One region of the Methylobacterium sp. 275MFSha3.1 genome, then DNA from elsewhere that is predicted to be linked to it. Evidence: predicted binding sites of a transcription regulator. Region 1 holds the regulator's gene; each other region holds the start of a gene.
What was found. Region 1 encodes LexA, which represses DNA repair genes until DNA is damaged. Its sites were predicted from a motif close to TGTTCNNNNTGTGTTCNG; they were not measured.
Positions count from the first base shown of each region.

Region 2: the regulator LexA is predicted to act here: its motif matches at 2,138-2,155, upstream of uvrA (excinuclease ABC subunit UvrA).
Region 3: the regulator LexA is predicted to act here: its motif matches at 1,539-1,556, upstream of BLW78_RS01935 (ATP-dependent helicase).

Region 1 is NZ_FNWP01000010.1:81,297-88,740, forward strand. It holds gene BLW78_RS13755 (error-prone DNA polymerase) at 1-1,379, shown strand, start outside; gene BLW78_RS13760 (hypothetical protein) at 1,447-1,911, shown strand; gene fae (formaldehyde-activating enzyme) at 1,951-2,490, opposite strand; gene BLW78_RS13770 (hypothetical protein) at 2,821-3,036, shown strand; gene BLW78_RS13775 (hypothetical protein) at 3,055-3,504, opposite strand; gene lexA (transcriptional repressor LexA) at 3,755-4,483, shown strand; gene BLW78_RS13785 (ComEC/Rec2 family competence protein) at 4,477-6,792, opposite strand; gene gltX (glutamate--tRNA ligase) at 6,986-7,444, shown strand, end outside.
Region 2 is NZ_FNWP01000004.1:51,199-58,642, reverse strand. It holds gene uvrA (excinuclease ABC subunit UvrA) at 1-1,982, opposite strand, end outside; gene BLW78_RS05300 (MFS transporter) at 2,366-3,544, shown strand; gene BLW78_RS05295 (cupin domain-containing protein) at 3,549-3,974, opposite strand; gene BLW78_RS05290 (zinc-binding alcohol dehydrogenase family protein) at 3,985-5,004, opposite strand; gene BLW78_RS05285 (winged helix-turn-helix transcriptional regulator) at 5,114-5,473, shown strand; gene BLW78_RS05280 (methyl-accepting chemotaxis protein) at 5,576-7,444, shown strand, end outside.
Region 3 is NZ_FNWP01000002.1:416,597-424,040, forward strand. It holds gene BLW78_RS01935 (ATP-dependent helicase) at 1-1,528, opposite strand, end outside; gene BLW78_RS01940 (AsmA family protein) at 1,864-5,304, shown strand; gene BLW78_RS01945 (S9 family peptidase) at 5,401-7,444, opposite strand, start outside.

The DNA of each region.
Region 1 (7,444 bases):
TCGAGTACCCGGCCCCGCACCCGGATCACGGCCCGGCGGACGAGCTGAAGGAGGTCCTGCAGAAGACCTACGGCGTGCCGCTGTTCCAGGAGCACGCCATGCAGATCGCCATCACGGCGGCGGGCTTCACCCCGGCCGAGGCCGACGGGCTGCGCCGGGCGATGGCGACCTTCCGCCACGTCGGGTCGATCGGCGGCTTCGCGGACAAGTTCGTGGGCGGCATGACCCGCCGGGGCTACCCGCAGGACTTCGCCGAGCGCTGCTTCGCGCAGATCCGGGGCTTCTCGACCTACGGCTTCCCGGAGAGCCACGCGGCGAGCTTCGCGCTCCTCGTCTACGCCTCGGCCTGGATGAAGTGCCGGCACCCCGACGTCTTCCTGGCCGCGATCCTCAACGCCCAGCCCATGGGCTTCTACCAGCCGGCCCAGCTGGTGCGCGACGCCCGGGCCCACGGGGTCGAGGTGCGGGGCGTCTGCGTCAACGCCAGCGACTGGGACTGCACCCTGGAGCCGGCCGGGGATCCGGCGCTGCACGCCGTGCGGATCGGTCTGCGCGTCGTGCGCGGCCTGCCCGAGGCCGCGATGCGCCGGCTCGTGCGGCTGCGCGCCAACGGCTACGCCAGCATCGAGGGGCTGCAGGCGTCCCTCGCCCTGCCCCGCAACGCCCTGGAGCGGCTGGCCGAGGCGGACGCGTTCCGCTCGCTCGGCCTCGACCGGCGCGCCGCCCTGTGGATGGTCCGCACCCTGGAGGGGACGTCATCCCGCAAGGCCGCCAAGGCCGATGCGAGCGAGCGCCGCGCCCATCTCCTCGACGCACCCCTGCCGCTCTTCGCGTGGCACGCCGATGACGGCCTGTTCCGGCACGAGCCGGCGGTGGACCTTCAGCCCCTGGCCCCGTCCGAGGCCGTGGCCGAGGATTACGCCGCCACCGGCCTGTCGCTCCAGGGGCACCCGGTCGCGTTCTTCCGGGGGCGGCTCGCCCGGATCGGCGCGATCCCGGCCCGGGCCCATCTCGATCCGGCGCTGCCCCAGGGGGCGCGGGTCACGGTGGCGGGGCTCGTGCTGATCCGCCAGCGGCCCGGCACCGCCAAGGGCGTGGTCTTCCTGACGCTGGAGGACGAGACCGGTATCGCCAACGTGATCGTCTGGAAGACCGTGTTCGAGGCGAATCGCCGGATCGCCATGCAGGCGCGGTTCCTCGCCGTGCGCGGCCGGATCCAGCGGGCGGACGGGGTGGTCCACCTCGTGGCGGAGGGGTTTCGCGACCTCACCGCCGCCCTGCGCGACCTGCGCGAGGCCGGCATGAAGCTGCCGCCCGAGAACACGGATTTCGGCGTGCCCCCGGACCGGCGCGTGTTCCCCAGCCGGGATTTCCACTGAGGCCGGCACTTCGAGCGGCCCTCGACCAGCCCCTCGACAGGCCCCGCGCGGCGCGTAGAGTGCGGCGATGTCGAGCTTCGCCGTCCCGCGCCTCCTCCTCGCCGCCTGCGCGGCCCTGCCCCTCCTGGCGGAGGCCGCCCGGGCCGACAGCTGCGACGACCTCACCCGCCAGATCGCCGACGCGATCGGCGGCCGGGTCAGCAAGCGCGCCGGCCCCAGCATCGACATCCGCGTGGCCGGCCCGATCAAGTTCGACGTGACCTGCCGGGCCGAGCCGATCGTGCAGGCGACCTCCGCCGAGCCGAGTCCCTCGGCGACCTTCTTCCGCGACCTGTCGGTGGCCTCCGAGATCCTCGTCGGCCAACCGGCCGCGACCGTCGAGCCGATCATCGCCACCGCCTACCGGACCGCGCTGGCGGAGCGGCGCAAGTCGTTCATCCAGCAGAACGGCTGGTCGGCGTCCTGCTACACCGACCCGGGCAGCAGCGCGATGCGGACCCTCTGCTCGGTGGGGCGCATCCCGCCGGGCTGAGGCGGACCTGAGCCGGCAGGATGCGCGACGCGGGCCCGCTCAGTACTCGATCACGCCGTCGAGCGCGTAGTGCTTCACGGTCTTCCGGTTGGCGATCAGCTCGTCGACCGTGGGCTCGCCCTTGAGGGCGCGGGCGATGGCGAGTTTCGTGGCCTCGTAGTTGGTCCGGTAGAGGTCCTTCTGGTCGAGGTTGTCGTCCTCGGCGCAGCGCTGATCGAGCCAGATCATGATGATCATGCACAGCTCGTCGAGCCCGTCCTTCGGCAGGATGCCCTCGATGATGCAGTCCACGATCGCGTCGCCGGTGGCGGCCTGGACCACGCCGCCGAGGAGCTCGGCATACTCGGCCGTGTGGATCGTGACCTTGGTGGTCATCATCGTGGCCGGGCGCACGAGCTGGTTGAGGTCGCGCACCACGAACATCCGCGTGTGGCCTTGGACCTGCCCCATCATCGACGCGAAGGCCTGACCGACCGGGCCGCGCACCGAGCCGATCAGCACCTCCGGCATGGCGTCGGTGTACTGGCCCTCGGCCGCCAGCACCGTGGCCTCGCCCGTGCGGAACCAGATCTCTTGCATGTTCGAACTCCACCTGATCGGAGCCCGCGGGAGACATCATCGGCGGCCTCGCGTCAATCGCCCCGAGGCCGGCCCCCATCCCGGCCGCCCCTGCCCTCGCCCGCGCCGCGGCGCGGGCGCAGCCCCGTGCCGCCCCGTGCCGCCCCGTATCGCCGCGATGCGGCCGCCGGCATCCGCGACGGCGCGCATCTCCACCCCCGCGCGGCCTGTGGCCTTGAGGAACGCGGACAGGCGAGGCAGGGAAGACCGGAGCGTGGCTCCGGGAGCGGTCCCGGGCCTGGCCGTTCCGGTGGGCGCGCGGCGCCGTGCCGGGCATGCGGGAGGAACACGATGGCGGAGAGCACGGACCGGGGCTCCGGCTGGAGCCTTCAGGCGAGCGCCGTGCCCGACGGGGTGCGCCTGGAACTCGCCCTCGCCGACCTCGGCGGTGCGCCGGTCACCGCCGCGATCGTGCTCGACCGGACGGAGGCCCGGGCCTTCGCCCGCGCCCTGCTGGCCGCCGCCGGCGACGCCGCGGAGCGGACGTTCCCGAAGCCGGGCGCCTGAGGGCGCGCCGCCGGCCGGTCAGCGCACGCCGAGGCCCGGATTGCGGCCCGGCAGGCGGGGGACCACGGTGCCGCGCTTCTCGATCGGCGCGTCGCAGGCGTAGGCGAACTCGGTCTTCAGCGGATCGAACACGGTCTCGCCAGTGATCCGGCAATCCTCGCGCACGGTCTCGTCGAGATAGGCCCGGGCGGCGGTGCGGAAGCGCTTCACCCGGGTGGCGCCCGGCTCCGGATCGATCCGGACCTCGCTCAGGTTGCAGCCGGTATACTCGCGCAGGGCGTTGGACACGATCAGCATCCGGCGCAGCTGCCGGTTGTCGTAGACCTCGTAGGGCTCCTTGCAGCCGATCGTGACGACCTGGGGAGTGAGCGCCACGTAGTTCCGCGAGATGTAGGAGAATCCGGTGGTGCAGCCGGCGAGGCCGAGGGCGGCGAGGCCGAGGGGCAGCAGAGCTGCGGGTCGTCGCATCCTCGTCATTCCAAGAGGGTCCCAGCCCGCACCCCGGATCCGCCGCCTTCCCGGCGGGGCGCCGCGATGCATTGAAACGGCTCCGCTTGCGCCGTCAATGCGTTTCTCGACCTTCTCCCGCGGGCGCGCCCGCGGCGCGCCGGGCCGAGCGGTGCCGCTCTTGCGGAACACTTGCGGAACGTTTAACCTGTTCGTGATTTGTTTCGGAGACCGTCACGTGGCGGTCCGCCAAGCCGCGAGTCCCCCGTCGATGCTCACGCGCAAGCAGCTGGACCTCCTGCGATTCATCCAGAGCCGGATGCAGGAATGCGGTGTCCCGCCGTCGTTCGACGAGATGAAGGATGCCCTCGATCTCAAGTCGAAATCCGGCATCCACCGGCTGATCACGGCGCTCGAGGAGCGCGGCTTCCTCCGGCGCCTCCCAAATCGGGCCCGCGCCATCGAGGTGATCCGCATCCCCGAGAGCCTGACCCAGGCCGCTCCGGCGACTCAGGCCCCCGCCGAGCCGCGCCGCTTCACGCCGAGCGTGGTCGAGGGCGGTAAGTCCAAGCAGCCGCCGGCCCCGGCGAGCACGCGGATGATCGACGAGTCCGGCCGCGCCATCTCGATCCCGGTCATGGGCCGGATCGCGGCCGGTACGCCCGTCTCGGCGATCCAGAACCAGAGCCACGCCATCACCCTGTCGCCGGACTTCGTGGCCGGCGGCGAGCACTACGCCCTCGAGGTGCGCGGCGACTCGATGGTCGAGGCGGGCATCCTGGACGGCGACCTCGTGGTCATCCGCAAGCAGGAGACGGCCAATACCGGCGACATCATCGTGGCGCTGATCGACGACGAGGAGGCGACGCTCAAGCGCCTGCGCCGCCGCGGCTCGTCGATCGCCCTCGAGGCCGCCAACCCGGCCTACGAGACCCGCGTGCTCGGGCCCGACCGGGTCCGGATCCAGGGCCGCCTCGTGAGCCTCGTCCGCCGCTACTGAAGCGGCTCGGCCGGCGCGTCGCCGGGGGCGAGGTCTCCGCCCGGCGCGGCGTCGGCCTCCGGCGTCGCGGCGATCCCGTTCTCCGCGGGGCGGTCGCCCGGCTCCGCGGTGACCGGCGACGGAGGTCCCGGCCCGCGCCCCGCGGCCGGCCGCCAGGGCACGGCGCGGCCGTCGTCCCGGGCGTAGCGCGCGGCGAAGCCGTCGCCGTCGGTCCGGAGGGCCACGGCCCCGCGGGCGGCGAGGACGCGCCGGTCGATCACCAGCGGCCCCGTGCAGGTGGGCGGCGCCGCGAGGCCCGTGATCAGCACCGCGGCGCGGGCGCAATCCTCCGGGAAGGCCCGCCGGTCCCGGACCAGGGCGACCGCCCGCCCGTCCGGCAGCCGGGCGGTGCAGCCGAGCCGGTCGCAGCGCCCGCTGCCCGACCGGACGATCAGCGCCGCGGACCGCCGCCCGTCGCCGTCCGCCTTCAGCCACTGCTCGAGGACGAAGCCCGAAGGGCTGCCGAGGGCCGCGAGCTGCCCGTCCGGGCCCCGCACCGCGGCCCCGGCGCCCTGCCGGTCGACGTAGAGGTCGTAGCGGTCGGGCCGGGCCGCGAGGACGAGCCCGAGCAGGACCGGCGGCACGGCGAGCCAGCGCAGGCGCGAGGCCGGCAGCGTCCCCAGCAGCAGGCCGGCGGTCAGCAGGGCCAGCGCCCCGGCGCCGAAGGCCGGCAGCACCAGGACCGCCCGCTCGAACCCGGCGATCCAGTCCGAGATCGCCAGCATCCCGGCCACCGCCTGCCCCATCAGCCACCAGACCGGCCGGTCGAGGGCGAAGGGATAGGCGAGGCAGCCGATCACCGCGGCGGGCATCACCACCAGGGAGACGAGCGGCAGGGTCAGGGCGTTGCCGACGAGGCCGAAGGGCTGGACCGTCTGGAAGTGGTAGGTGGCGAAGGGGGCCGTCGCGACCTGCGCCACCAGGGTCGTGGCCAGGGTCCCGGTGATCGCCGACAGGCCGGTCCCGACGAGCCGCCCGATCCGCCCGGCCCCCGGGCGCACGAGCAGCCGCCCGTCGATCAGCCGCGCGCAGGCGATCAGCCCGGCCACGGCGCCGAAGGACATCTGGAAGCTCGGGCCGAGCAGGCCCTCCGGCTCGCGGGCGAGCGCGATCAGCGCCGAGAGGGCGAGGTTGCGCATCGACAGGGCCGGCCGGTCCACCAGGATCGCGCCGAGCATGATCAGGGTCATGATCAGCGAGCGCTCGGCCGCGATGTCCCAGCCCGAGAAGGCGCAGTAGGCGGTGACGCCGACCATGGCGAAGCCGGCCGCGATCTTCTTGATCGGCCAGAGGAGCGCGCAGAGCGGCACCGCGGCGAGGAGCGCCCGCACCAGCCAGAACACCACGCCGGCGGCCAGCACCATGTGGAGGCCCGAGATCGACACCACGTGGTAGATGCCGGCGGCGCGGAGCGCGTCGTTGGTGGCCGGCCCGATGAGGCCGCGCTTGCCCGTCACCAGGGCCGCCGCCACCGCGCCCGCCTGGCCGCCGGCGGCCTCCGCGATCCGGCGCGTGAGTCCGTTGCGCGCCGCGTCGAGCGCAGCGGCGAGCCGCAGGCCCAGCGGCGGCGGCCCGGACGGTTCCCGGACGGTGACGGTGCCGATCAGCGAGCCCACCGCGCCGATCCCCTGGAAATAGGCGTCCCGGGCGAAGTCGTAGCCGCCGGGCCGGGCCGCCTCCGGGGGCGGCAGCAGCCGGGCCGTGGCGGCGACGCCGTCCCCGGGACGCGGGATCGGCGTCTTCCGGAACGAGACCCGGACCCGGGCGGGCCGCGCCTCCGGCGCGAGGCCGGCGAAGCTCTCCACCCGGATCACCAGCCGGGCGCCGACCTCGCGCTCGTCCAGGGCCTCGACCGTTCCGACGAGCGGGCCGATCGTGGTGCGGGTGAGGATCGGTGCGGCGACCTGCGAGACCCGCCAGGTCGCCGCCGCGAAGCCGAGGAACGCGGCCGCCACCGCGAGCGCCGCCGCCAGGGCCGCCGGCCGCGCGCCGAGGACGGGGACCGGCGCCAGCGCGAGGCCGGCCGCGATCAGGGGGGCGGCGAGGCTCGGCGCGCCGTCGGCCGCCGCGAAGTAGACCAGGATCCCGCCGCCGAAGGCCACCGCCAGCCAGGGGAACAGCCGGCGCTGCTCGGCCTCGCGGGCGAGGCCGGCGACGACCCAGTCGCGGAGCGCCGGGAGGGCAGCCAGGAGGGCGGCGGGAAGGGCTCGGGCGCGCGGGCCGATCAGCGCGACCGCGCCGTCCGCCCGCCTCGCGCCGATCCGCCGCATCGCCGCCGCCCCGCTCCGCGCGACCTGTCGTCGGGGCCGGGCGATTCTGCGGGCGATTCTTAACGCATCCACCGGCCCGTGCTACAGCGGGTTCTTCGTGCTACGGGCGCCCTGTCGAGCCCCTCGCCGCTCCGCCGCCCCTTCGCCGTCCGTCGCGCCCCGTCCGCGACCAGCCCCGGAACATACCGGACCGATGTCCTCAGCCGTCGTCACGCGCTTCGCCCCCTCGCCCACGGGTTACCTGCATATCGGCGGGGCCCGCACGGCCTTGTTCAACTGGCTCTACGCCCGCCACACCGGCGGCAAGATGCTGCTGCGCATCGAGGACACCGACCGCGAGCGCTCCACCAAGGGGGCGATCGACGCGATCCTCGACGGCCTCTCCTGGCTCGGCCTCGACTGGGACGGCGACGTGGTCTTCCAGTTCGCCCGCGCCGAGCGCCACCGCGCGGTCGCCGAGGAGCTGCTGGCCGCGGGCCGCGCCTATCACTGCTACGCCACCGCCGAGGAGCTCACGCAGATGCGCGAGACCGCCCGCGCGGAGGGGCGCGCCCCGCGCTACGACGGCCGCTGGCGCGACCGCGACCCGTCCGAGGCCCCCGCCGGGGTCAAGCCGGTGATCCGCCTGCGCGCCCCGACCGAGGGCGAGACC
Region 2 (7,444 bases), on a different contig from region 1:
ATGATCTCGCCGCCGTGGATGCCGGCGCCCGGGCCGACATCGACCACGTAATCGGCCTGCAGGATCGCGTCCTCGTCGTGCTCGACCACGATCACCGAGTTGCCGAGGTCGCGCAGGCGCTTGAGCGTGCCGAGCAGCCGCTCGTTGTCGCGCTGGTGCAGGCCGATCGAGGGCTCGTCCAGCACGTAGAGCACGCCGGTCAGGCCGGAGCCGATCTGCGAGGCGAGGCGGATGCGCTGGCTCTCGCCGCCCGAGAGCGAGCCGGAGCCGCGGGCGAGCGTCAGGTATTCCAGGCCGACATCCACCAGGAAGCTCAGCCGGTCGCGGATCTCTTTCAGGATCCGGACCGCGATCTCGTTCTGCTTCGCGGTCAGCTTCCCGGGCAGGTCCGAGAACCACCGGTGCGCCTCGGAGACCGAGAGGGCGGTCACGTCGGCGATGTCCGCCATGGCGACCTTCACGGCCAGAGCCTCGGGCTTCAGCCGCTTGCCGCCGCAGGCGGCGCAGGGCGTCTCGCTCATGAAGCGCCCGATCTCCTCGCGCACGGCGTCCGAGTCGCTCTCCTTGTAGCGGCGCTCCAGGTTCGGGATCACGCCCTCGAAGGGCTTGTTGACCGTGTACTTGCGCAAGCCGTCGTCGTAGGCGAAGCGCACCGCCTGCTTGCCCGAGCCGTAGAGCACGATGGCGCGGGCCGTCTCCGACAGGCTCTGCCAGGGGACGCCCGTCTTGAAGCCGAAATGCTCGGCGAGCGCCTCGAGCGTCTGGCCGTAATAGGGCGAGGTCGACTTCGCCCAGGGGCCGACCGCGCCGCGCTTCAGGCTTAAGCCAGGGTCGGAGATCACCAGCTCGGGATCGATCCGCATCTCGTGGCCGATGCCGCTGCAGGTCGGGCAGGCGCCGAACGGGTTGTTGAACGAGAACAGCCGCGGCTCGATCTCCGCGATGGTGAAGCCCGAGACCGGGCAGGCGAAGCGCGACGAGAAGGTGACGGTCCGCGGCGCCTCGCCCTCGGGGGCGTCGGCGAACACGATCTCGGCGACGCCGTCGGCGAGTTCCAGCGCGGTCTCGAAGGACTCGGCCAGCCGCGAGCCGATATCGGCCCGGACCACGATCCGGTCCACCACCACGTCGATGTCGTGCTTGAACTTCTTGTCGAGCTTCGGGACATCGTCGATGGCGTAGTATTCGCCGTTCACGCGCAGCCGCTGGAAGCCTTTCTTCTGATATTCGGCGATCTCCTTGCGGTACTCGCCCTTCCGCCCGCGGACCACGGGCGCCAGCAGGTAGAGCCGGGTCTTCTCCGGCAGCTCCAGCACCCGGTCGACCATCTGCTGGACGGTCTGGCTCTCGATCGGCAGGCCGGTGGCCGGCGAGTAGGGGATGCCGACCCGCGCCCAGAGCAGGCGCATGTAGTCGTAGATCTCGGTCACCGTCCCCACGGTCGAGCGGGGGTTCTTCGAGGTGGTCTTCTGCTCGATCGAGATCGCCGGCGACAGCCCGTCGATCTGGTCGACGTCGGGCTTGGACATCATCTCCAGGAACTGGCGGGCATAGGCCGAGAGCGACTCGACGTAGCGGCGCTGCCCCTCCGCGTAGATCGTGTCGAAGGCGAGCGACGACTTGCCCGAGCCCGAGAGCCCGGTGAAGACCACGAGCTTGTCCCGCGGGATGGTCAGGTCGACGTTCTTGAGATTGTGCTCCCGGGCGCCGCGGATCGCGATGACCCGCCGGTCCTCGACGGGGGCCGGCGCGGCGTCGAACAGGGCCTCCAGCTTGGCGTCGATGGCGGCTTCGTTCCGCGCGCCGGGGGGGCTGGATTTCGCGCGAACCGGCTTGGACTCGGGCGCCTTGGACTGGGGCGCCTTGGCCGTCGCCGGGGCTTTCGGAGCCGTCTTGGAAGGCGCTTTGGCGGCAGCTTTCGGTGCGGCTTGGGCAGCACCGACGCGGCTTGCGGCACGACTTCCAGCTTGGGCTTTGGCCATGAGGGCGGCGGTCTTTCGAGGCGTCGACCGAGGCATCGACGAAGTCGGACGGATTCGCGCGCGGGCCAGCCGCCGCTCCGGCTCATGTCGAGCCCGAGGGGGCCCGCGGCAAGATGCGGCCGGCGGGACGCAGGCCCGTCATGCGCCGCCCTTGCTAGAACGAAACGCGTACGTCGGCAACCGCTCGGTGAACGCGCGACCGTCTTCGCGAGCGCAGCGAAGCGATGACGCGGTGGAGCCAGCGGCCGCGATCGGAGTCCGGTGGCCCCAGCTTCGCCGTAGCTCGATTCGCCAAACCTTGGCCCACCTTCGGTGTTGCACCGCGGGCGCCGAGATCCACGTCGCCGTATCCCGCCCTCAGATCCACATCCCGACAGGTATCGATGCCAGCATGCGACGCGACCGATCCGGCCGCCCTCCGCGGTTCCGACGACCGCACGGCCCCCCAGCAGCGCCTGTCCACCCGGCTGCTGTTCCTGATCGTCGGCCTCGCCAACGCCACCTGGGCGCCCCTGGTGCCGCTGGTGAAGGACCGCGCCGGCCTCGACGCGGCGGGGCTCGGCCTGCTGCTCCTCACCTTCGGCGTCGGCTCGATCCTGGCGATGCCGAGCGCCGGGGCCGCGGCCGCGCGGCTCGGCTTCCGGCCGGTCCTGCTCGCCGGCACGCTCGCGATCGGCCTCGCCCTGCCGGTGCTGGCCGTGGGCTCCGGGCTCGTGCCGCTCACCGGGGCGCTGCTGCTGTTCGGGGCCGGGATGGGGGCGGTGGACTGCGTCATGAACCTGCAGGCCGTCGCGGTGGAGCGCGCCGCCGGGCGCCCGATGATGTCGGGCTTCCACGGTCTCTACAGCCTCGGCTGCATCCTGGGGGCGCTGCTGGCCAGCGTCCTGATGGGCACCGGCCTGGGCGCCGGCTGGAGCGTGCTGATCCTGGTCGCCGGCATCGTGGCCCTGTTCGCGGCCGCCTGGCCGGGCATCCTTCCGGCCGGCGGGACAGGGGGAAGCGGCGGGCCCGCCTTCGCGCTGCCCCGCGGCCCGGTGCTGGTGCTGGGCCTGCTCTGCTTCGTGGTGTTCCTGACCGAGGGCTCGGCCCTCGACTGGAGCGCGGTGTTCCTGATCCAGCAGCGCGGGCTCGATCCGGCCTGGGCGGCGCTCGGCTACGCTTCCTTCTCGGTCACCATGACGGCCGGCCGGCTCGGCGGGGATGCGATCGTGGCCCGCCTCGGCCGGCGGCCCGTGGTGATCCTCGGCGGCCTGCTGGCGGCGGCCGGCCTCGCGCTCTCGGTCGTCATCCCGGCCTGGGAGGCGGCGCTCGCCGGCTACGCCCTGGTCGGGGCGGGCTGCGCCAACATCGTCCCGGTCCTGTTCACGGCGGCGGGGCGCCAGACCGCGATGCCCGCGCGCGTGGCGGTGCCGGCGGTGACGACGCTGGGCTATGCCGGGGTGCTGGCGGGGCCCGCGCTGATCGGCTTCGCCGCGCAGGCGCTCGGCCTGCCCGCGTCCCTGCTGATCGTGGCGGCGCTGCTCCTCGGCGTGGCGGCGGCCGGCCGGTCCCTGCGGGTGTGACCCCTCACGCCTCGGCGTTGCGCGCCATGAAGGTGGCGGGCGTTCCGTCCTCCGGGTTCACGAAGACGATGTCGGTCGGCGCCCGCCGGGGCGTGTCGATCGACAGGAACACCACCGGGTCCCCGGGCTCGAGCGCCGGCATCGCGTGGACCGTGCCCTTCTCGAAGAACAGGAGCTGGCCCGGGCCGAACGCCGTCTCGGCGGCCGGATCGCCCAGCCAGACCCGGCCGCGGCCCGAGAGGCAGTAGAGGTACTCGTCGCAGGTGGCGTGATAGTGCGGCGGGGTCGGCCGGTAGACCCGGAACACCCGGGCGCTCGCCGCCTCCCGGTCGGTCAGGTAGGTGTCGACCAGGAGGGTCTCGGCGCTGTCGGGCAGACCCGCCGCCAGCGCCGTCACGTCGAAGAGGCCGGTCCCCGCCGCGTCCGCCATCACGTCCTCCTCAATCGGAAAACCCTTCGAGCACGATCTTCCCCCTGGCGCGCCCGCTCTCGACCAGCGCGTGGGCGCGCCGCAGGTTCGCGGCGTCGATCCGCCCGTAATGCTCCCCCAGGGTGGTGCGCAGGCGCCCGGAATCAACGAGGCGGGATATCTCGTCGAGGAGCGCCCCCTGGGCGGCGATGTCGGCGGTGGCGAACATCGAGCGAGTGAACATGAACTCCCAGTGCAGCGACAGGCTCTTGCGCTTGAGGAGCCCGACGTCGAGGCGCTCCGGATCGTCGATCAGGGCGAGGCGGCCCTGCGGGGCGATCAGCTCCACGATCGCGGCGAGGTGGGCGTCGGTGCTGGTCGTGGAGAAGACGAGGCCCGGCGCGCCGATCCCCAGGGCCGCCACCTCCGCCGCCAGGGATCTGGAATGGTCGACCACGTGGTGGGCGCCGAGGTCCCGGCACCAGGCCGCCGTCTCAGGCCGCGACGCGGTGGCGATCACGGTGAGGTCGGTGAGTTCCCGGGCGAGCTGGATCGCCACCGAGCCGACGCCGCCCGCGCCGCCGACGATCAGGAGCGCCGGGGCCGCGCCCGGCACCCGCTTGCCCACGTCGAGCCGGTCGAACAGGGTCTCCCAGGCGGTGATGGCGGTGAGCGGCAGGGCGGCGGCCTGCGCCCAGTCGAGGCTCTTCGGCTTGTGCCCGACGATGCGGGCATCGACGCAATGGTATTCGGCGTTCGTCCCCGGCCGGGTGAGGTCGCCCGCGTAGAACACCGCGTCGCCCGCGGCGAAACCCTGGACCTCCGCGCCGGCGGCGACGACGGTGCCGGCCGCGTCCCAGCCGAGCACCTTGGTGCCGCCTTCCTCCGGCTCGGCCCGCCGCCGGACCTTGGTGTCGACCGGGTTCACCGAGACCGCCTCGACCTTCACCAGCAGGTCGCGCGGGCCGGGCTCGGGCTGGGGCAGGTCGAAGTCGACCAGGGCCTCGGGATCGGTGATCGGCAGGGACTTGCGGTAGCCGACGGCGCGCATGGTGATCTCCTCGGAGTGTCGCCGCAGGAGATGCCGCCCGCCTTCACGGGCCGCAAGTACGCACATAAAACGCCACTAGTGCCGGAAATGATACCGTCGGAGACAGCCCATGCCCCGCACCCGCCGCCACACGGGCGCCTGCAGCCCCGGCTGCGCCGTCGAGGCGACGCTCCGGCTCATCGACGGCAAGTGGAAGGGCGTGATCCTCTACCATCTGCTGGAGGGGACCCTGCGCTTCAACGAGATCCGGCGGCGCCTCGCCAGCGTGACCCAGCGCATGCTCACCAACCAGCTGCGCGAAATGGAAGCCGACGGCCTGATCACCCGGACGGTCTACGCCGAGGTTCCTCCGAAGGTGGAATACAGCCTGACCGAGCGGGGGCGGTCCCTCGATCCGGTCATCCGCGCGCTGAAGACCTGGGGTGATCTGCACGCGGAATTGGCAGATACGACTCAAAACGCCGCCTGATTGGGCAAACCGGTGCCGAATATGGGCGCGACCACATAACCGGATCTTTATGACTTGGCCGGAAGGTGGCGCATCTCCCGCCGGACGGTTCCAGAACTTCCGATGCCGATCCTCGCCTCGCTCCGCGCCCGCATCCTGGCGGTGGCGCTCGCCCCGTGCCTCGCCTTCGCGGGGGCGGCGGGCCTCGCCGTGTCGGACCAGTGGGCGCGCCGCGCCGAGATGGGCCGGGTGGAGGGCCTGGTCGGCCTCGCCTCCCGGATCAGCGCCTTCGTGCACGAGGCCCAGCGGGAGCGCGGCGCCTCGAGCCTGTTCCTGGGCGCGAAGGGCGCGCAGTTCGGCCCGGAACTGGCGGCCCAGCGCGTGCGCACCGACGCGGCCCTCGCCGGGCTTCCCGAGGCCATGAAGGCCGCGACGGGCTTCGGGCCGGTCTTCCAGGCGCGCGGTGAGGGCTTCGCGCGGGCGCTCACCGGGCTGGCCGCGCAGCGCCGGGCGGTCGACGCCCTGACGGCGGCCCCGCCGCAGGCCGTGGCCTACTACACGGGCCTGATCGGGGAGGGGCTCGGCTTGGTGCGGGCCATGGGCGGCGCGATCGACGAGGCCGGCCTCGCCGCCCGGGCGAACGCCTACGCGGCCTTCCTGGCGCTGAAGGAGGCCGCCGGCCAGGAGCGGGCCGCCGCCTCGGCGGTCTTCGCCTCCGGCACCCTCGACCTCGCGGCCGCCCGCCGCCTCGCGACCCTCGCGGCCGACCAGGCGACCTATGCCGGCCTGTTCCGGGCCGGCGCCGAAGCGGGGCAGGCGAGCCTGCTCGACGCCGCGGAGGCGACCGAGCCGTCCCGCGCGGTCGCCCGCCTGCGCGCGGGCGTGCAGGAGACGATGCCGGGGACGCCCCCGGCCTTCCGCGACGCGCCGGGGTGGTTCCGCCTCGCCACGCAGCGGATCGACGCCCTCAAGGGCGTGGAGGATCGGCTCACCGCCGACCTGGTGGCGGCCGCGGGGGCGGCGCACGCCCGCGCCGAGCGGATGCTGGCCCTCTGGGCCGCCGGCGGGCTCGCCCTGTTCGCCCTCTCGGCCGGCCTCGCGGTCTGGCTCGGCACGGCCATCGCCCGGCCGCTCTCCCGGATGGCCGGGGTGCTGACCGCGATCGGCCGGGACGCGGGCACGGCCGACCTGACCATCCCGACCGGCGGGCCGCGCGAGGTCCGGGCGATCGCCGCGGCCGCCCTGGCGTTCCGCGACAGCGTCGCCGAGCGCCGGGCGGCCCGGGCCGCGCAGGAGCGGCTCGCCGCCGAGACCGCGGCGGCCCAGCGCGCGGCCGCCCTCGGCCTCGCCGACAGCTTCGAACGCCAGGTCGGCGGGATCGTCGAGGCCGTCTCGGCGGCGGCGGCCCAGCTGGAGACCTCCGCGCACGGGATGGCGCGGGCCGCCCAGGACACGACCGATCTGAGTCGGGCGGTGGCGGTGTCGGCCGATTCGGCCGCCCGCTCGGCCGACACGGTGGCGGCGGCCACCGAGGAGCTCACCGCCTCGGTCCGGGAGATCGGCGTGCAGGTCGGGTCCTCGGCGGACCTCGCGGCGAACGCCACGCGGAGCGCCGACGGCATGGCCGGGGAAGTCCACCGCCTCGCTCAGGCGGCCGGCAGCATCGGGGAGATCGTCGCGATCATCTCGCAGATCGCCGGCCAGACCAACCTGCTGGCGCTCAACGCCACCATCGAGGCGGCCCGCGCCGGGGAGGCCGGCCGCGGCTTCGCGGTGGTGGCCGCCGAGGTCAAGACGCTCGCGGAGCAGACCGCCAGGGCCACCGAGGAGATCGCCGGCAAGGTCGCGGAGATCACCGGATCGACCGAGGCCTCGGTCCGGTCGATCGGCGGCATCACGGCGGTGATCCGCGACCTCGCGCGGATCGGCGCCGAGATCGCCGCCATGGTCGAGCAGCAGGGCGCGGCCACCGCGGAGATCGCCCGGACCACC
Region 3 (7,444 bases), on a different contig from region 1:
CGCTGTGCGGCTGCGTCTCCGCGAGCCGCGCCCATCGCGAGAAACTCTCGGTCAGCGCCCGCAGGGTCGAGCGGACCCGGGGCTTCAGCTCGTCGGTCTCGCACAGGCGCGCGGCGGCGATGCGCAGAGGCAGCCGGTTGGCGCGGCCGTAGGTGTGGAGCTGCTGCAGAGTGGCGTCGCCCAGGCCGCGCTTGGGCGTGTTCACGATCCGCTCGAAGGCGAGGTCGTCGCTGACGTTCACGGTGGCGCGCAGGTAGGCCAGCGCGTCGCGGATCTCGGCGCGCTCGTAGAAGCGCGGGCCGCCGATGACCCGGTAGGGCAGCCCGAGCTGGACGAACCGGTCCTCGATCTCGCGCATCTGCGCCGAGATCCGCACCAGCACGGCGATCTCCGACAGGGGATGCTGCTTGGACTGGAGGGACTCGATCGACTCGGCGAGCATCCGCGCCTCCTCCTCGGAATCCCACGCGCCCGTCACGGTGACGCGCTCGCCCGGCTCGTCGTCGGTGCGCAGGGTCTTGCCGAGGCGGCTCTCGTTCCTGGCGATCAGCCCCGAGGCGGCGGCCAGGATGTGGCCCGTGGAGCGGTAGTTGCGCTCCAGGCGCACCACCACCGCGCCCGGGAAGTCGTGCTCGAAGCGCAGGATGTTGTCGACCTCGGCCCCGCGCCAGCCGTAGATCGACTGATCGTCGTCGCCGACGCAGGCGATGTTCTTCCGGGACTGCGCCAGGAGGCGCAGCCACAGGTACTGGGCGACGTTGGTGTCCTGGTACTCGTCGACCAGGATGTAGCGGAACCGGTCCTGGTAATTGGCCAGGACGTCGGGGTTCTCCCGCCAGAGCTTGAGGCAGAGCAGCAGGAGATCGCCGAAATCGACGGCGTTCAGCGTCGCGAGCCGGGCTTGGTAGGCGGTGTAGAGGGCGCCGCCCTTGCCGAACGCGAAGGCCGCGGCCTCGCCCGGGGGCACCTGCTCGGGGCCGAGGCCGCGGTTCTTCCAGCCGTCGATGGCGTGGGACAGGGCCCGGGCCGGCCAGCGCTTCTCGTCGACGTTCTGGTCGGCGATGACCTGCTTCATCAGCCGGAGCTGGTCGTCGGTGCCGAGGATGGTGAAGTCGGATTTCAGCCCGACCAGCTCGGCGTGGCGGCGCAGGATCTTGGTGCCGATGGCGTGGAAGGTGCCCAGCCAGGGCATGCCCTCGCCGGCCGGCCCGATCAGCGCGCCGATCCGGTGCTTCATCTCCCGGGCGGCCTTGTTGGTGAAGGTCACCGCCAGGATGTCGAAGGGGCGCGCCCGGTTGGTGGCGATCAGGTGGGCGATGCGGGTGGTCAGCACCCGGGTCTTGCCGGTGCCGGCCCCGGCCAGCACCAGGACCGGGCCCTCCGTGGTCTCGACGGCGCGGCGCTGCTCGGGGTTGAGGCCCTCGAGGTAGGCGGCCGCGTCGCGCCGGAGGGCGCCCATGGCGCGGGCGGCGATGGACGTGGCGGGCGCGCCGTCCCCGGCGGGTTGCGGATGCGGGCGGTTCTGCATCCCGCTTCCCTGGACCAAATCGCGAACGGCGTCGAGGCCGTTCGCGCCGCGGCGGGGGCGCGGAGCCATGAAGCGCGGCTGTCCGCGCCGGGATGATCCGCGTCCTCCGGGCGCGTCGCGCTCCGCGGCCGATCGCGCGATCCATAGGCCGCGGGCCCGGGATGCCCGAGGAACCTCGCGCGTGCCCCGACCGCCGCTCGGGACCGTGGCATCGCCGCTGGCGCCCCCGGCGGCTTATCGTGCTATGGCCGTGGCGACTGACTCGCGGGGGCACGCGGGGCACGGCGGCCCGGTGAGGTCGCGGCCTCGCGCAGAGATGGTGCGGAACGGGACCATTGCGTGATCTTCTGACCGCGCTGGCGTGCGCCGTCATCCTGGTTCTCGTGGCGGCGCTCGCGGTCCCGCCCTTCGTCGACTGGCAGGCCCATCGCGGGCTCGTCGAGCGGGCGCTCGCCCGGTCCCTGGGCGTTCCGGTCCGGACCGACGGCCGGATCGAGGTCCGCCTGCTGCCGTCGCCGCGGCTGCGCGTCGACCGCCTCCACCTCGGCGCCGATCCGGACCGCCCCAGCCTCGATGCCCGGTTCGTCAAGGCCGAGATCGCCCTGGCGCCGCTCCTCAAGGGCGAGTTCCGCTTCACCGAGACCCGGATCGGCCGGGCCGAGATCAAGCTCCCGGTCGCCGGCCCGGACACGCTGAAGCTGCCGCCCGATTTCGGCGGGGCCCTGCGCGACCGCGACCTCGCCATCGAGAACCTGCACATCCAGCAGTTCCTCGTCACCACGCAGGTCCCCGCCACCGGGCGGACCGACCAGCTCTACGTCCAGGACCTGCGCCTGCAGGCGCCGGCCCTGGTCGGGCCCTGGCGGATCGAGGGGACGAGCGGCGGCGTCCCGTTCCGGGCGGTCAGCGGCACGCCGGGACCGGACGGGCGCCTCGCCGCCAAGATCTCCGGCGGCGGCGACGCGATGCCGCGCTTCGAGGCGGACGCGCGGTTCGGCCTCGTCCCCGCCGAATCCGGCGGCGCCCAGGTCGAGGCCGAGGGCTCCGCCCGCCTCGTCGTCGGGCCGCCGACCCAGGCGGCCGGCGCCTACCTGCCGTTCTCGCTGGCCGGCACCTTCAAGGCCCGGGGCACGCAGGTGCGCTTCGAGGCCGTCGACCTCGCCATCGACCCCGGCGGCCGGGCCCTGCGGCTCGGCGGCACCGGACGGCTCGACCTGCGCCAGTGGCGCGCCGGCCTGACCCTGGACGCCCGCCGCCTCGACCTCGACGCCTTCCTGGCCTCGGCGGAGGGGCAGAGCCTGATCGCCCGCGGCCTGCCGCGCTCGGCCGGCAGCCTGCCGGCGATGCTCGACCTCGACCTCACCGTGGGCAGCGCCGTGCTGGGCGGCGAGGAATGGTCGAACCTCGCCCTCACCGGCACCCTGGAGCGGGCCGGCGGCCTGCTGCTGCGCCGCTTCGCGGTGACCGGCCCGGCCGAGTCCACCGTCACGGCGAGCGGGCAGGTCGAGACGGCGCCGCTGCGCTTCTCCGGCCCGGTGGCGCTCGCCGCCCCCGACTCGGATGCGCTCGGCCGCTACCTGCGCCGCCTCGGCGCCGAGGGGCCGCTCGTCGCGCTGCTCGACGGGCGGAAGATCGAGGCCGCCGCCGACCTGTCGGCCGCCGGGACCGGCCTATCCCTGCGCAACATGCGCCTCGGCCTCGGGCCGGCGCGGATCACCGGGAACGCCCGCTACACCGCCGCCGAGGGCGCCGAGCGCGGGCGGTTCGAGGCCCAGATCCGCGCCACCGGCCTCGACATCGCCGGCCTGCCGCCCCTCGGGACGACCCTCGGCACCCTGCGCGACACCGACCTCGCCCTGACGCTCGAGGCGAAGGACGTCCGGTTCGGCACCGCGGGCTCCGGTACCGGCACGATCGCGGCGCGGATCCAGTCGGACGGCGCCGGCCTGACGGTCGACAGCCTCGACGTCACCGACCTCGCCGGCGCCAGCGCCCGGCTGTCCGGGCAGATCGGCGCGGACGGGACCGGCCGCGTCTCCGGGCGCCTCAAGGCGCCGGCGGCGGCGCCGCTGCTCGGCCTGCTCGAGCGGGTCTGGGTGGGCGAGATCCGCCTGCTGCCCGCCTTCCTGCGGGACGCGCCCCTCGACCTCGCCGTCACCCTCGACCGGGAGGGCGGCGCGGCCGCGGCCCTGCGGACCCAGGCCCGGGGCAGTGCCGGCGGCGGCACCCTCGACCTGACGCTCGCGAGCCGCGGCACGCGGATCGAGGGCGGCGCTGCCACCCTCACGGCGCCGCGGGCGGGGGCGTGGTTCGGCCGCACCGACCTCGCCGGCCTGCAGCAACCTGCCGAGCTGCGCCTGACAGCCGAGCGGCCGGAGGGCCAGACCCTCGCCCTGACGGCGAACGGCACGGTCGCGGGCCTGCGCCTCGGTACGGGCCGCCCGATCCTGGTCGGTCCCGACTTCGTCCCCACCGGCGGCACGCTCCGCGCCGAGACGGCCGATCTGGCGCCGTTCCTGACGCTGGCCGGCGCCGCGACCCTGGCACCGGGGGCGTGGCCGGCCGACCTCACCGTCACGCTGTCGCGGCAGCAGGGCGAGGCCGCCGCCGCGCTCGCCGGCACGGTCGCGGGCGCGGGGGTGAACGGGACGCTGCTGCGGTCGGCAGGCGGTGCCCTTCACGGCCGCCTCGCCCTCGACCGGCTGTCGATCCCGCAGCTCGCGGCCGCCCTGGTGATCCCGCCGGGGGCGAACGGCGCGTTCGGCCCGCCGACCGCCCACCCGGCCCTGTCCCTCGACGCCCGCGTGGCCAGCCTGGATCTCGGCCGCGGCCTCGTCGCCACCGACGCGACCGCTGCCCTCGGCCTCGCCGACGCGGGCCTGACCCTGCGCGACCTGACCGGCAAGCTCGCCGGCGGCCGCCTCGCGGGCTCGGTGACGATCGCCCGGCTCGGGGCCGGCGCCTCGGTCTCGGGCTCGGGCAGCCTCGACGGCGCGGCGCTCCCCACCCTGGCCGGCGGCCCGTTCGGCGGCCGCCTGAGCGCCGACCTGCGCTTCGCCGCCACGGCCGAGACCCTGCCGGGCCTCGCCGACAGCCTCTCGGGCAGCGGCGCGCTCACCCTGACGGACCTGAGCCTGCCCGCGGCCGATCCCGCGGCGCTCGGCCGCGCTCTCGCCCGCGCGGCCGAGATGGACGACCCGCTCCGCGAGGGCCGGCTCCAGGCGCTCGTCACCGAGGAGCTCGCCCGGGGCGGCGCGCAGGCGCGCGGATCCGCCCAGGCCGCCGCCACGATCGTGGGGGGCGTGCTGCGGGCCGGGCCATTCGACCTCGATCTCGGGCCGGCCCGCTGGGTCGGCACCGTCGGCTACGACCTGCGCGCCGGGCGCCTCGACGCCCGCGGCACGCTCGCGGGCGGCCCGGTGCCCCGCGGCTGGAATGCCGGGCCGCCCGCGGTCCAGTTCGGCCTGACCGGGCCGCTCGGCGCGCCCGAGCGGGTGCTCGACGTCGGCACCCTGTCGAACGGCCTCGCGGCCTTCGTGCTGCAGCGCGAGCTGGAGACGATCGAGCTGACCGAGGCCGACCAAGTGGAGCGGCAGCGCCGCCGCGCCCGGATCGAGATGGATCGGGCCCGCGCGGCGGCCCTCAAGGCCGCGGCCGAGAAGGCCGCTGCGGACAGGACTGCCGCCGACAAGGCCGCCGAGGAGGCGGCGAGGCGGCCGCGCAACCCGGAGGAGGGTGCTGCCCAGCCACCGGCGCCGGCCGAGGCCCGGCCGTGAGGCCGGCCGCGTCCTGAGGGCGGGGGTGGGGCTGGCCAGCGTGACGGCCTCAGGCGCAGCACCCCGTGGAGCGCCGCGCCCGCACGGGAGGCGGCTCTACGCCTTCCCCACCGCCATGAGCGCGAAGGCGTAGATCAGCGCCACCTCCTCCAGCCGGTCGAACCGGCCGGCGGCGCCGCCGTGGCCGGCCTCCATGTTGATCCGCAGGAGCACCGGCCCGCCGCCCGTCATGGTGGCGCGCAGCCGCGCGACCCACTTGGCCGGCTCCCAGTAGGTCACCCGCGGGTCGGTCAGCCCGCCGAGCGCCAGGATCGCCGGGTAGTCCTTGGCGGCGACGTTGTCGTAGGGCGAGTAGGACAGGATCGTCCGGAAGGCGGCCTCGCTCTCGCCCGGGTTGCCCCATTCGGGCCATTCCGGCGGCGTCAGCGGCAGCTCCGCGTCGAGCATGGTGTTGAGCACGTCGACGAAGGGCACGTCGGCGACGATGCCGGCGAACAGCTCGGGCGCGAGGTTGGCCACAGCCCCCATCAGCATCCCGCCCGCCGACCCGCCATGGGCGACGATGCGTTTCTCGGACGTGTAGCGCGCGTCGATCAGAGCGCGGGCGCAGGCGATGAAGTCCGTGAAGGTGTTGGGCTTCCTCTCGCGCTTGCCGTCGAGGTACCAGCGCCAGCCCTTCTCGGTGCCGCCGCGGATATGAGCGATCGCGTAGACGAAGCCGCGGTCGACGAGACTCAGCAGGTTCGTGCGAAACGCCGCCGGCATCAGCGTGCCGTAGGAGCCGTAGCCGTAGAGCAGCAGCGGCGCGCCGCCGTCGAGGGCGAGGTCCCGGCGGTGCAGCAGCGAGATCGGCACCTGCTCGCCGTCCGGCGCGGTGGCGAAGAGCCGCCGGGTCACGTAGGCGTCCGGGTCGTGGCCGCTCGGCACCGCCTGCCGCTTGCGCAGGAGCCGGGTTCGGGTCGCGCAGTCGTAGTCCCAGGTCTCCGACGGGGTCGTCATCGACGAGTAGACGAAGCGGATCGTGGCCGTGTCGAAGGCGAGCCCGGCCCGCAGGCCGAGGGAGTAGGCCTCCTCGGCGAAGGCGACGACGTGCTCGGTGCCGTCGGCGAGGTCGCGCACCACGATCCGCGGCTTGGCGTTCTCGATCTCCAGCCGGACCAAGTGGCCGGCCAGCAGGTGCAGGTGGCGGATCATCACCCCGGGCCGGTGCGGCACTAGGTCGGTCCAGTTGGCGCGGCCCGGATCGTCGAGCGGCGCGGTGACGATCTTGAAGTCCTCGGCGCCGTCCGCGTTGGTGCGGATGAACAGGCGGTCGCCGCGGTGCTCGACGCCGTAGATCAGCAGCGGCGTGCGCGGCTCGACGAGGCGTAGGGGGGCGTCCTCCGCGTGCCGGTCGAGCAGCCGGACCTCGGAGGTCTCGTGGTCGCTCACCGTCACGTCGAGGAAGGCGCCGGACTGCGTCTTGCCGATGTGGACGAAGTAGCCGGCATCGGCCTCCGTGTAGACGGTCTCGTCCTCGCTCTGCCCCGTGCCGACGCGGTGGCGCATCACTTTGGCGGGGCGGTGGTTGGCGTCCACCGCCACGTACCAGAAGCTCGCGCCGTCCGCGGCCCAGACCGCCTCGCCGGAGGTCGCCTCGACCCGGTCGTCGAGATCGAGGCCGGTGGCGACGTCGCGCACCCGGATCGTGTAGAGTTCCGAGCCCTTGGTGTCGGCGCTCCAGGCGAGCCGGGCGTGGTCGTCGGAATGCACTGCGGCGGCGATCTCGAAGAACGGCAGGCCCTCACCCTCGCGGTCGCCGTCGATGAGGATCGTCTCATCCGGGTCCAAGCCCGACTCGGGCACGTCGGGTGATGTGGCCGGCCGCCGGCAGATCAGCGGGTGCTGCCCGCCCTCGCGGTGGCGGGTGTAGTAGGCGAAGGGCCCGTCCGGCTCGGGGACGCCGCTCTCGTCCTCCTGGATCCGCCCGCGCATCTCGGCGACGAGCTGCCGCCGGAGTTCCGCGCTCCCGGCGAGCGCCGCCTCGGCGAAGGCGTTCTCGGCGTTCAGGTAGGCGGCGATGTCCTCCGGCAGCGCGGCCGGGTCCTTCAGGACCGTCTGCCAGTTCTCGGCCTTCAGCCACGCGTAGTCGTCGGTGATC